2 linked regions of the Methylobacterium currus genome follow. The protein of the gene in region 1 binds, or shares a complex with, the protein of each later gene. Links are inferred from orthologs where the notes say so. Each region holds a gene or a part of one and is shown on either strand. Other genes may lie near its edges.

Region 1 (7,529 bases):
TTCGACGTCGTCGCCGACCCGCTGGAGCGGGCGAACCTCAAGGCCCGGCGCCCGGAGGATTTTTCGAGGCTCCAGGCGGCCTGGACCGCCTGGAACGCCACCATGCTGCCGGAGCGGGGGGACAGCTTCTCGGAGACCTATACGGGGGCCCAGCTGGCGGACCACTTCGGGGCGGGGACGCCGGCGGGAAAGTAGGGCTCGGCGCCTGGACGGCGCGTCCTGTCAGAGCAGATCTCAGGAAACCCGCTCGCACCAATATACCTGCGTCCGGTACGGAAACGTCACCTCGTCCCGGCCGGCCAGCTCCGGCGTGCGGTCGATCAGGTCGCGCACGGCTCGCGCCACCCGCGCCCGCTCGGCGTCCGGAAGCGCCGCGATGAAGCTCACCGACAGGGTGCGGTCGAGGATCACCTGCTCCGGGGTTCCTCGATGGCCGTACGGGAAGGTCGCCTCGTGCAGGGGCCCGAACCCCTCGGCTGGAAACAGCCTCCGCCACGCGCCGGTGTGGTAGCGCGGGGCGTCGCCCTCATGGGCGTTCATGATCGTCGTGAGCTCCGCCACCCAGGGCGTGCTCTCGTCGCGGACGTTCCAGACGAGGTCGAGGCGGCCCCCCACCGTCAGCACCCGGCGGATCTCGGCCAGGGCCGCCGGGGTCGAGAACCAGTGGAAGGCCTGGGCGCAGACGAGCGCGTCGAGGCTTGCCTCCGCCAGAGGCATCGCCTCGGCGGAGCCGGCCAAAGCCGTCACGCCGGGGAGTGACGCAGCGAGCCGCGCCCGCATCGCGCCGACCGGCTCGATCGCCGTCACCTCGGCGCCGGTGGCGGCCAGCAGGCCGGTGAACTTGCCGGTGCCGGCGCCGAGATCGGCGACGCTCCGGCCCGGCCCGAGGCGCAAGCCGTCGCGCAGCCAGGCCGTCAGGGCCGCCGGGTAGTCGGGCCGGCCCTTAGCGTAGGTCTCGGCCCCGGCCGCGAAGCCGCTGGCCGCGGCGGGGTGCAGATCGGTCATGATGGCCGTTCCTCGATCAACGAAGCCAACCCTTCAGCCGCCGCACCGCCTCCCGCGCCTCGGCCTCGCCGCCGGCGAAGGACAGGCGCAGGTGGTGGGCGCCGGCCTCGGGATCGAAGTCGAGGCCGGGCGTCGCCGCGACGCCGGCCTCGTCGAGCATCCGGCGGCAGAAGCCGATCGAGTCGTTGGTGAGCCGGGCCACGTCGGCATAGAGGTAGAAGGCGCCGTCGGCCGGGTGCACGTCGCCGAGGCCGAGGCTCGGCAGCTCGCCGAGGAGGAGCGCGCGGGCCCGGGCATAATCGGCCTTCACCGCCTCCAGCTCCTCGGTGGCGTCGAAGGCGGCGAGGGCCGCCACCTGCGATAGGTAGGGCGCCGAGATGTAGAGGTTCTGCGCCAGGCGCTCGATCGGCCGCACCAGGCCTTCCGGCACCACCATCCAGCCGATGCGCCAGCCGGTCATGCAGTAGTATTTCGAGAACGAGTTGATCACGACCGCATCGGGATCGACCGCCAAGGCGGTCGCGGCCGGCACGCCGTAGGTGAGGCCGTGATAGATCTCGTCCGAGATGAAGCGCAGGTTCAGCGACCGGCAGGCCTGCGCCAGGGCGCGCAAGGCCGCCTCGTCGATCATCGTGCCCGACGGGTTGGCGGGGCTCATCACCAGGAGGCCGGAGAGCGGCGCGCTCGCGTGCGCAGCCCGAAGGCTCGCGGCGGTCGGGACGAAGCCGTCCTCGGCGCGCAAGGTCAGCCCCACCGGCTCGAGGTCGACGGCCTGGAGCACCGAGCGGTAGGCCGGGTAGCCCGGCGCCGCGATGGCGACGCGCCCGCCGGCATCGAACAGGCTCAGGAAGGCGAGCACGAAGCCCGCCGAGGAGCCGGTGGTGACCACGACCCGCTCCGGCGCCACCGCCACGCCGTAGGCCTCGGCGTAGTGGCGGGCGATGCGCTCGCGCAAGGGGGCGATGCCGAGCGCCTCGGTATAGGGGATGCGGCCCGAGGCCAGCGCGTCTTGCGCCGCCGCGATGGCCGGACGGGGGGCGGGCGCCGAGGGCTGGCCCACCTCCATATGCACCACGCTGCCGCCCTGCCGCTCCCGCCGCGCCGCGGCGGCGAGCACGTCCATCGCCAGGAAGGGCGCGACGCGGGCGGCGCGGCGGGAGACGAGGGAAGGAGAATCGGACATGATGGGCCTTGGAGCGTTCTTTCAGGTCACGGGCGCGGGTGCGCCCCCGCACATAGCGGGATTTGCCGGCAATTGCGCCCCGCCACCGGCGCAAGCGTGATTTGACAAGCCTGCCGCGAAACCGCCTAACCGGCGGCTCAAGGAGCGCGCCAGGATTGTGCGCCACCGACCGTGAACGACCCCGATGAGGACGACGATGCTGCTCCTGCCCCGCCTTCTGCCCGCCCTTGCGCTCGCGGGCCTCGTCGCCACGGCCGCGCCGACCCGGGCGCAGGCGCCGACGACCACGCCGGCGGCTCCGGGCACGGCGGCGCAAAGTCCCGCGACCTCGGGCGCGATGACCGACGCCCAGCGCCAGGCGATCGAGAGCGTGGTGCGCGACTACCTGCTGAAGAACCCGGAGGTGCTGCAGGAGGCGATGGCCGAGCTGGAGAAGCGCCAGCAGGAGGCCCAGAAGGTCGCCCAGGCCAGTGCCCTCAAGGAAACCCGCGACACCCTGCACAACTCGCCGCACGGCTTCGTCGCCGGCAACCCGAACGGCGACGTCACCCTGGTCGAGTTCTTCGATTACAATTGCGGCTACTGCAAGCGGGCGCTCACCGACCTGCAGACCCTGATCAAGGGTGATCCTAAGCTGAAGGTCGTCCTGCGCGACTTCCCCGTGCTCGGGCCCGACTCGCTCGAGGCCAGCAAGGTGGCGCTCGCCGCCAAGCAGCAGCTCAAGGGCGACAAGCTGTTCGACTACCACACCCGCCTGCTCGAGAGCCGCGGCCGGGTGAACGGCGAGCGGGCGATCGCGGTGGCCAAGGAGATGGGCCTCGACATCGCCAAGCTCCAGAAGGACATGCAGGCCCCCGACATCCAGGCGGCGCTGCAGGAGAATGTGGGCTTGGGCGACAAGCTCGGCCTGTCGGGCACCCCGGCCTTCATCATCGGCGACGAGATCATCCCGGGCGCCGTCGGTGTCGACCCGATCCGCAAGACGGTGGCCGGCGTGCGCCAGTGCGGCCACGCCACCTGCTGAGCCTCGACGCCTTCGCCCGTCGCGACCGGCGCCCCTATCGCGGGCCGGCCGCATGGTCTATGAGGCCCGCCGATCGCCCGCCGGATCGCATGACGCCCCCGCGTCGTCCGGGACACGGGTCCCGGCGGGTCAACCCCCGCCCTCAACACGATTGCCGAAGACCCGCCGTGCCCTCCAACAACAAGCCTGATCCCTTCGACCCCGAGCTCGTGCGCGAGCTGGCGACCCTGATCGCCGAGACCGATCTCAGCGAGATCGAGGTCGAGAAGGGCGACCTGCGCATCCGCGTCGCCCGCGAGCGCGCCGTGCAGCAGGTGCAGGTCCCGGTGGCGGCCGCCGTCGCCCCGCCCCTGCCCGCCGCCGCGATTCCCGCCGCCGCGCCGGTGCCCGCCGCCGACGCCGACCCGAAGGCGCTCGCCGCCCATCCGGGCGCGGTGCTCTCGCCGATGGTCGGCACCGCCTACCGCAAGCCCTCGCCGGACGCCAAGACCTTCGTCGAGGTCGGCTCGCGGGTCGAGAGCGGCGCCCGGGTGCTGCTCGTCGAGGCGATGAAGACCTTCAACGACATCGTGGCGCCGCGCGCCGGCACCGTCACGGCGATCTTCATCGAGGACGGTCAGCCGGTCGAGTTCGGCGAGCCCCTCCTGCTGATCGAGTGACCTTAGGGGCCCCATGTTCGACAAGATCCTGATCGCGAACCGGGGCGAGATCGCGCTCCGGATCCTGCGGGCCGCCAAGGAGCTCGGCATCGCGACGGTGGCGGTGCACTCCACCGCCGACGCCGACGCCATGCATGTGCGGCTCGCCGACGAGAGCGTCTGCATCGGCCCGCCGCCGGCCCGCGACAGCTACCTCAACATCCCGTCGATCATCGCCGCCTGCGAGATCACCGGCGCCGACGCGGTGCACCCGGGCTACGGCTTCCTGTCGGAGAATGCCCGCTTCGCCGAGGTGCTGGGCCATCACGGCATCGGCTTCATCGGCCCCAAGGCCGAGCACATCCGGGTGATGGGCGACAAGATCGAGGCCAAGCGCACGGCCAAGCGCCTCGGCATCCCGTGCGTGCCGGGTTCCGAGGGCGGCGTCACCGAGATCGACGAGGCCAAGCGGGTCGCGGCCGATATCGGCTACCCGGTGCTGATCAAGGCCGCCTCCGGCGGCGGCGGCCGCGGCATGAAGGTCGCCCGCAGCGAGGCCGACCTCGAATCCGCCCTGATGACCGCCCGCACCGAGGCCAAGGCGGCCTTCGGCGACGACGCGGTCTACATCGAAAAATATCTCGAGAAGCCGCGCCACATCGAGGTGCAGGTGCTCGGCGACGGCCGCGGCAACGCCATCCACCTCGCCGAGCGCGACTGCTCGCTCCAGCGCCGGCACCAGAAGGTCTGGGAGGAAGGCCCCTCCCCGGCCCTCAACGCCGAGATGCGCGAGCAGATCGGCGGCACCGTCGCCCGGGCGATGCAGGAGCTGGGCTATAGCGGCGCCGGCACGATCGAGTTCCTCTACGAGGACGGGCAGTTCTACTTCATCGAGATGAACACTCGAATTCAGGTGGAGCACCCTGTTACCGAGATGATCACCGGGATCGACCTCGTCAACGAGCAGATCCGGGTGGCGGCGGGCGCGCCCCTGTCGGTGCGCCAGGAGGACGTGCGGGTCGAGGGCCACGCCATCGAGTGCCGCATCAACGCCGAGCACCCCTCCACCTTCCGGCCCTCGCCCGGCACCATCACCTACTTCCACCCGCCCGGGGGCCTCGGCGTGCGGGTCGATTCGGCGGCCTTCCAGGGCTACCGCATCCCGCCGCACTACGACTCGCTGATGGGCAAGCTCATCGTCCACGGCCGCACCCGCAACGAGTGCCTGATGCGGCTGCGCCGGGCGCTCGACGAGTTCGTGGTCGCGGGCGTCGACACGACCCTGCCGCTGTTCCGCACCCTGGTGCGCAACGCCGACATCCAGAACGGCCTCTACGACATCCACTGGCTCGAGGAATTCCTCAAGACCGGCGGGCTCGAGATCGGCTGACGCCCGCGCAGGCGGCTGGACCGTCGCAAGGGGCGCCGCGTGGCGCCCCTTTGCATGTCCGGACGCGCTTGTCCGGGTGCGGCACCGCAGCAATCGATCGGGCGCGATATTTTTGGAAGCGGCGCGGAACAGCGCGGCTTCCCAAGGGTTCTCTCGGCAACAGCGGCAAGGACAGGTCGGTCAGGCATTGCGTCAGGCAGCTGACGGGACCGATCGAGGCCGCGACAATTCCAACCACAACCGAGAGAGATCTGACGATGCGCGTGCTCAAGCTCGCCGCCGTGGCCGCCCTCCTGGCCACTCCCGCCCTCGCCCAGACCCCTGGCTATGATGCTCCGGCCTCTCGGGGCCCGGTCGCCCCGGTCGTCGACCCGCTCACCACCGGCACCGTGGTCGCCCCCGTCCCGGCCGGTCCGGGCCCGGTCGGCGGCGTCGGTCAGTCGACCTACGAGACCCAGGTCGATTCGGCCAAGGGCGGCAACGCCGCGATGCCGAGCCGCCTGAACCCGAACCTCGGCAACACCGCGGGCGGACCGGCGAACTGAGCCGAGGCGACGCCCTGCGATCGAAACGGTCCGCGGCCCAGAGCCGCGGGCCGTTTCTCGTCGCGGCAGGCCGCGTGCCCTATCTTGGCCAAGGCTCGATCTTTGCCAAGGCTCGGCCATGGGGGAGAAACGCTTCCCCGCCCTGTCCCGCCCGGAACCTCTGTCGATGCACGGCAGCCTGAACGTCGAGATCACCGCCGAGATCCTGCTCAAGGCCTACGCGGCCGGTATCTTCCCGATGGCGGAGGATGCGGATGACCCGACCCTGTACTGGGTCGAGCCGAAGGAGCGGGGCATCCTGCCCCTCGACCGCTTCCATCTCGGCCATCGCCTCGCCCGCACGGTGCGCAACGGCGGCTTCGAGGTGGTGACCGACCGCGACTTCGATGCGGTGATCGAGGGCTGCGCCGCGCCGCGGCGGGACAGCGACCGCACCTGGATCAATGCGCGCATCCGCGCCCTCTACGGCGAATTGTTCGATCTCGGCCATTGCCACACCGTCGAGGTCTATGCCGGCGAGCCCCGCATCCTGGTCGGCGGGCTCTACGGGGTCTCCCTCGGCGCGGCGTTCTTCGGCGAGAGCATGTTCCACGTCGCCCGGGACGCCTCGAAGGTGGCACTGGTGCACCTCGCCGCCCGGCTGAAGCGCGGCGGCTACACCCTGCTCGACGCCCAGTTCGTCACCAGCCACCTCGCCCAGTTCGGGGCCGAGGAGGTGCCGCGCCACGTCTACAAGGCGATGCTGCGCGCCGCGATCGACCGGCCGGCGCAGTGGGACAGCGCGCCGCTCACCGGGTCCGAGGCGGTCGCGGCCCTCGGCCTGACCTGACCGCATCGGGCCACCCTCGGCAAGTCGAAGACCCGGGAATATCAAGCAGTTCCGATTGCCGGATCTTCCCGCGCAAAGTCTCCCCGGCTTCTCCGATTGTTGCCATGAGGTCACGACCAGCGAGGTTCGGGCGCCAACTCTGCCTCAGAACTGCCCGATCGGGCAATGCCCTGTCAGGCGGGATTGCGGCGGAACGGTGAAGCTCGCTATCTCTCCTACCCAGGTTGGCGCCGGGCAGCGCCACAACAGCGAGTTGGGTGGGGGAACATGTCGGGCATGACGGCGTCGCGCTGGGGGCTTCTGGTCACGACCGCTCTCGTCTCGGCCGGGCTGATCGCGCCGGCGGCGGCGCAAGAGACCATCGCCCTGGAGACGATCGACGTGGTACCGGTGACGCCGGTGGCCGGTGCGGGCGGTACCGGGCGCTCGGCCACGGGCGAGCGGATCGGCGGCGGCGGCGCCCTGCCGCTCGCCAAGGTGCCGTTCACCGTCGAGACCGTGACGGCCAGGATGCTCGAGCAGGACCGCGCCACCCTCGACCCCACCTTCACGCTGGCCCGCACCACCCCGGGCGTGAGCCTCTCCGACGGCCAAGGCAACAGCTTCCGCCAGACCCTGACCTATCGCGGCTTCGACGCCTCGCCGCTGCTCGGCGCGCCGCAGGGGCTCGCCGTCTACCAGAACGGCACCCGCATCAACGAGGCCTTCGGCGACGTGGTGAACTGGGACCTGATTCCCCAGGTCGCGATCAACCGCATCGACATCGTCACCGGCAACCCGATCTTCGGCCTCAACGCGCTCGGCGGCGCGGTCAATATCGAGATGAAGAACGGCTTCACCTGGCAGGGCAAGGAAGTCTCGGTGATGGGCGGCTCGGACGGCCGCATCCTGGGCACGCTCCAGTACGGCGAGGTG
Region 2 (2,845 bases), 2.7 Mb from region 1 along the record:
TCCACCCGCCTCGCCGACACCTTCGCCCGCTGCCGCGCGGAGAACCGCGCCGCCCTCGTCACCTACGTGATGGCGGGCGATCCCGATGCCGAGACCTCGCTCCGGGTGCTGCGCGCCCTGCCGGAGGCCGGAGCCGACATCGTGGAGTTCGGCCTGCCCTTCACCGACCCGATGGCGGACGGTCCGGCGATCCAGGCGGCGGGCCTGCGGGCGCTGAAAGGCGGGCAGACGCTCGCCGGCACCCTGGACCTGGTGCGCCGCTTCCGGGAGGAGAACGCCGCCACGCCCGTGATCCTGATGGGGTACTACAACCCGATCTACATCTACGGCGTCGCCCGCTTCCTCGACGAGGCCAAGGCGGCGGGGATCGACGGGCTGATCGTGGTCGACCTGCCGCCGGAGGAGGACGACGAACTCTGCCTGCCGACGATCGCGGCCGGCCTCGCCTTCGTCCGGCTCGCCACGCCCACGACCGACGAGGCGCGCCTGCCGGCGGTGCTCGCGAACACCGCGGGCTTCGTCTACTACGTGTCGATCACCGGCATCACCGGCACGGCGACCCCGGATTTCGGCGTCGTGGCCGGCGCCGTCGAGCGCATCCGCCGCCACACCGACCTGCCGGTGGTGGTGGGATTCGGCGTCAAGACCGGGGCGCACGCCGCGGCGCTGGCCCGCGCCGCCGACGGCGTGGTGGTGGGCTCGGCGATCGTCGCTTCCCTCGCCGGCTCCCTCGACGGCGAAGGCCGGGCCCAGGCCGGATTGGTCGAGGCGGTGACGAGCCTCGTGCGCGAGCTTGCCGCCGGCGTGCGCGCCCGCTGAGCACCATCCCCATATCCGCTGATACGAACCCGACGGCCGAGGAGCGATCATGGTCGAGGCGATGAACTGGATCTCCGAGGTCGTGCGCCCGAAGATCAAGACGCTGTTCAAGCGCGAGACGCCGGAGAACCTCTGGGTGAAGTGCCCGGAGACCGGCCAGATGGTGTTCCACAAGGAGGTGGAGGCCAATGGCTGGGTGATTCCGGGCTCGGAGCACCATCTGCGCATCACCGCGCAGCAGCGCCTGAAGCTGATGTTCGACCAGGGCACCTGGCTCGACGTGCCGCTGCCCGAGGTGGCGGCCGATCCCCTCAAGTTCCGCGACGAGAAGCGCTACGTCGACCGGCTCAAGGACGCCCGCGCCAAGACCGGCATGACCGACGCGTTCAAGGTCGGCTTCGGGCGCGTCTCGGGCCTGCCGATGACCCTGGCGGTGCAGGATTTCGGCTTCATGGGCGGCTCGCTCGGCATGGCGGCCGGCGAGGCCTTCGTGCGCGGCGCCGAGACGGCGCTCGAGAAGCGCACCCCCTACGTGCTGTTCGCGGCCTCCGGCGGGGCGCGGATGCAGGAGGGTATCCTGTCCTTGATGCAGATGCCCCGCACCACCGTGGCGGTGCGCCGGCTCAACAGCGCCCGCCTGCCCTACATCGTGGTGCTGACCAACCCGACCACCGGCGGCGTCACCGCCTCCTACGCGATGCTGGGCGACGTGCACCTCGCCGAGCCCGGGGCGCTCATCGGCTTTGCCGGCCCGCGGGTGATCGAGCAGACCATCCGCGAGAAGCTGCCCGACGGCTTCCAGCGCGCCGAGTACCTGAAGGAGCACGGCATGGTCGACCAGGTCGTGCACCGGCGCGACCTGAAGGGCACGATCGCGCGCCTGTGCGGGCTGCTGATGCAGGTGCCGGCCGAGAGCGCGGCAGCGCAGGCCGAGGCCAGGGCGGAGGCGAAGCCGGACGCCAAGCCTGACACCAAGGCCGACGCCAAGCCCGTGCCGGCGTGAGGCGCCGGGCAGGCCCGTCCCGATCGCTCGTCGGGCCTGCGGACTTGGTCCCGACTTCGTCGGGCTTGCCGGCTTGGTCCCGACTTCGTCGGGCTTGCGGGCCCGCCCCGCCTCTGATCCTCTCTCGCGCCCCGCCGCCCGACCGGCGGGAAGCCAGGTCGAGCCCCCGCGAGAACGCCGATGGAATCCTCCGACGCCCTGATGGCGCGCTTCCTCGCCCTGCACCCGCGCACCATCGACCTGTCCCTCGGCCGGATCGAACGCCTGCTCGCGGCCCTGGGCCATCCGGAGCGGCGCCTGCCGCCGGTGATCCACGTGGCGGGGACGAACGGCAAGGGCTCGACCATCGCCACCATGCGGGCGATCCTGGAGGCCGGCGGCCTCTCGGCGCATGTCTACACCTCGCCCCATCTGGTGCGGTTCCACGAGCGCATCCGCCTCGGCGCCGTCGGCGGCGGCCGCTTCGTGCCGGAGGACCGGCTGGCGGAGGCCTTCGCCCGCTGCGAGGCGGTGAATGCCGGCGCACCGATCACGGTGTTCGAGATCACCACCGCGGCGGCCCTGCTGCTGTTCTCCGAGGCGCCCGCCGACGTGCTGCTGCTCGAGGTGGGCCTGGGCGGCCGGGTCGACGCCACCAACGTCATCGACCGGCCGGCCTGCGCCGTGGTGACGCCGATCGGCCGCGACCACGCCGAATATCTCGGCGACACCGTCGAGGCGGTGGCTGGCGAGAAGGCCGGCATCTTCAAGCGCGGCTGCCCCGCGGTGATCGCCCCGCAGGACTACGCCCAGGCCGACGCGGTGCTCTGCGCCCGGGCCGAGGCGATCGGCGCCGGACCGATCTTCGTCGGCAACCAGGATTTCTCCGCCCACGAGGAGCGCGGCCGGCTGGTCTACCAGGACGAGGACGGTCTCCTCGATCTGCCGCGGCCGCGGCTCGCCGGGCGCCACCAGATCGTCAATGCCGGTACGGCGATCGCGGCCTTGCGCGCCGCCGGCTTCGGCGACATCGGCACCGAGGCC

What was found.
Region 2: the proteins of accB (region 1) and accD are in contact, whole or in part, in a solved structure (PDB 8UXZ), measured with the Escherichia coli proteins. The link is inferred for Methylobacterium currus from one-to-one orthologs.

What each region holds. Positions count from the first base shown.
Region 1 is NZ_CP028843.1:2,335,964-2,343,492, forward strand. Bases 2,181-5,125 are described here. They hold accB (acetyl-CoA carboxylase biotin carboxyl carrier protein), read left to right. Parts: upstream 2,181-3,379; coding sequence 3,380-3,871; downstream 3,872-5,125. Other genes in these bases: DA075_RS11150 (pyridoxal phosphate-dependent aminotransferase), read right to left, coding at 2,181-2,188; DA075_RS11155 (DsbA family protein), read left to right, coding at 2,385-3,212; accC (acetyl-CoA carboxylase biotin carboxylase subunit), read left to right, coding at 3,885-5,125. Outside these bases: DA075_RS11140 (sulfatase family protein), read left to right, coding at 1-195; DA075_RS11145 (class I SAM-dependent methyltransferase), read right to left, coding at 235-1,005; more of DA075_RS11150, read right to left, coding at 1,022-2,180; more of accC, read left to right, coding at 5,126-5,240; DA075_RS11170 (hypothetical protein), read left to right, coding at 5,498-5,785; aat (leucyl/phenylalanyl-tRNA--protein transferase), read left to right, coding at 5,952-6,614; DA075_RS11180 (TonB-dependent receptor), read left to right, coding at 6,891-7,529. UniProt on the Escherichia coli protein: This protein is a component of the acetyl coenzyme A carboxylase complex; first, biotin carboxylase catalyzes the carboxylation of the carrier protein and then the transcarboxylase transfers the carboxyl group to form malonyl-CoA.
Region 2 is NZ_CP028843.1:5,071,926-5,074,770, forward strand. It holds accD (acetyl-CoA carboxylase, carboxyltransferase subunit beta), read left to right. Parts: upstream 1-868; coding sequence 869-1,822; downstream 1,823-2,845. Other genes in the region: trpA (tryptophan synthase subunit alpha), read left to right, coding at 1-819; DA075_RS23450 (bifunctional folylpolyglutamate synthase/dihydrofolate synthase), read left to right, coding at 2,003-2,845.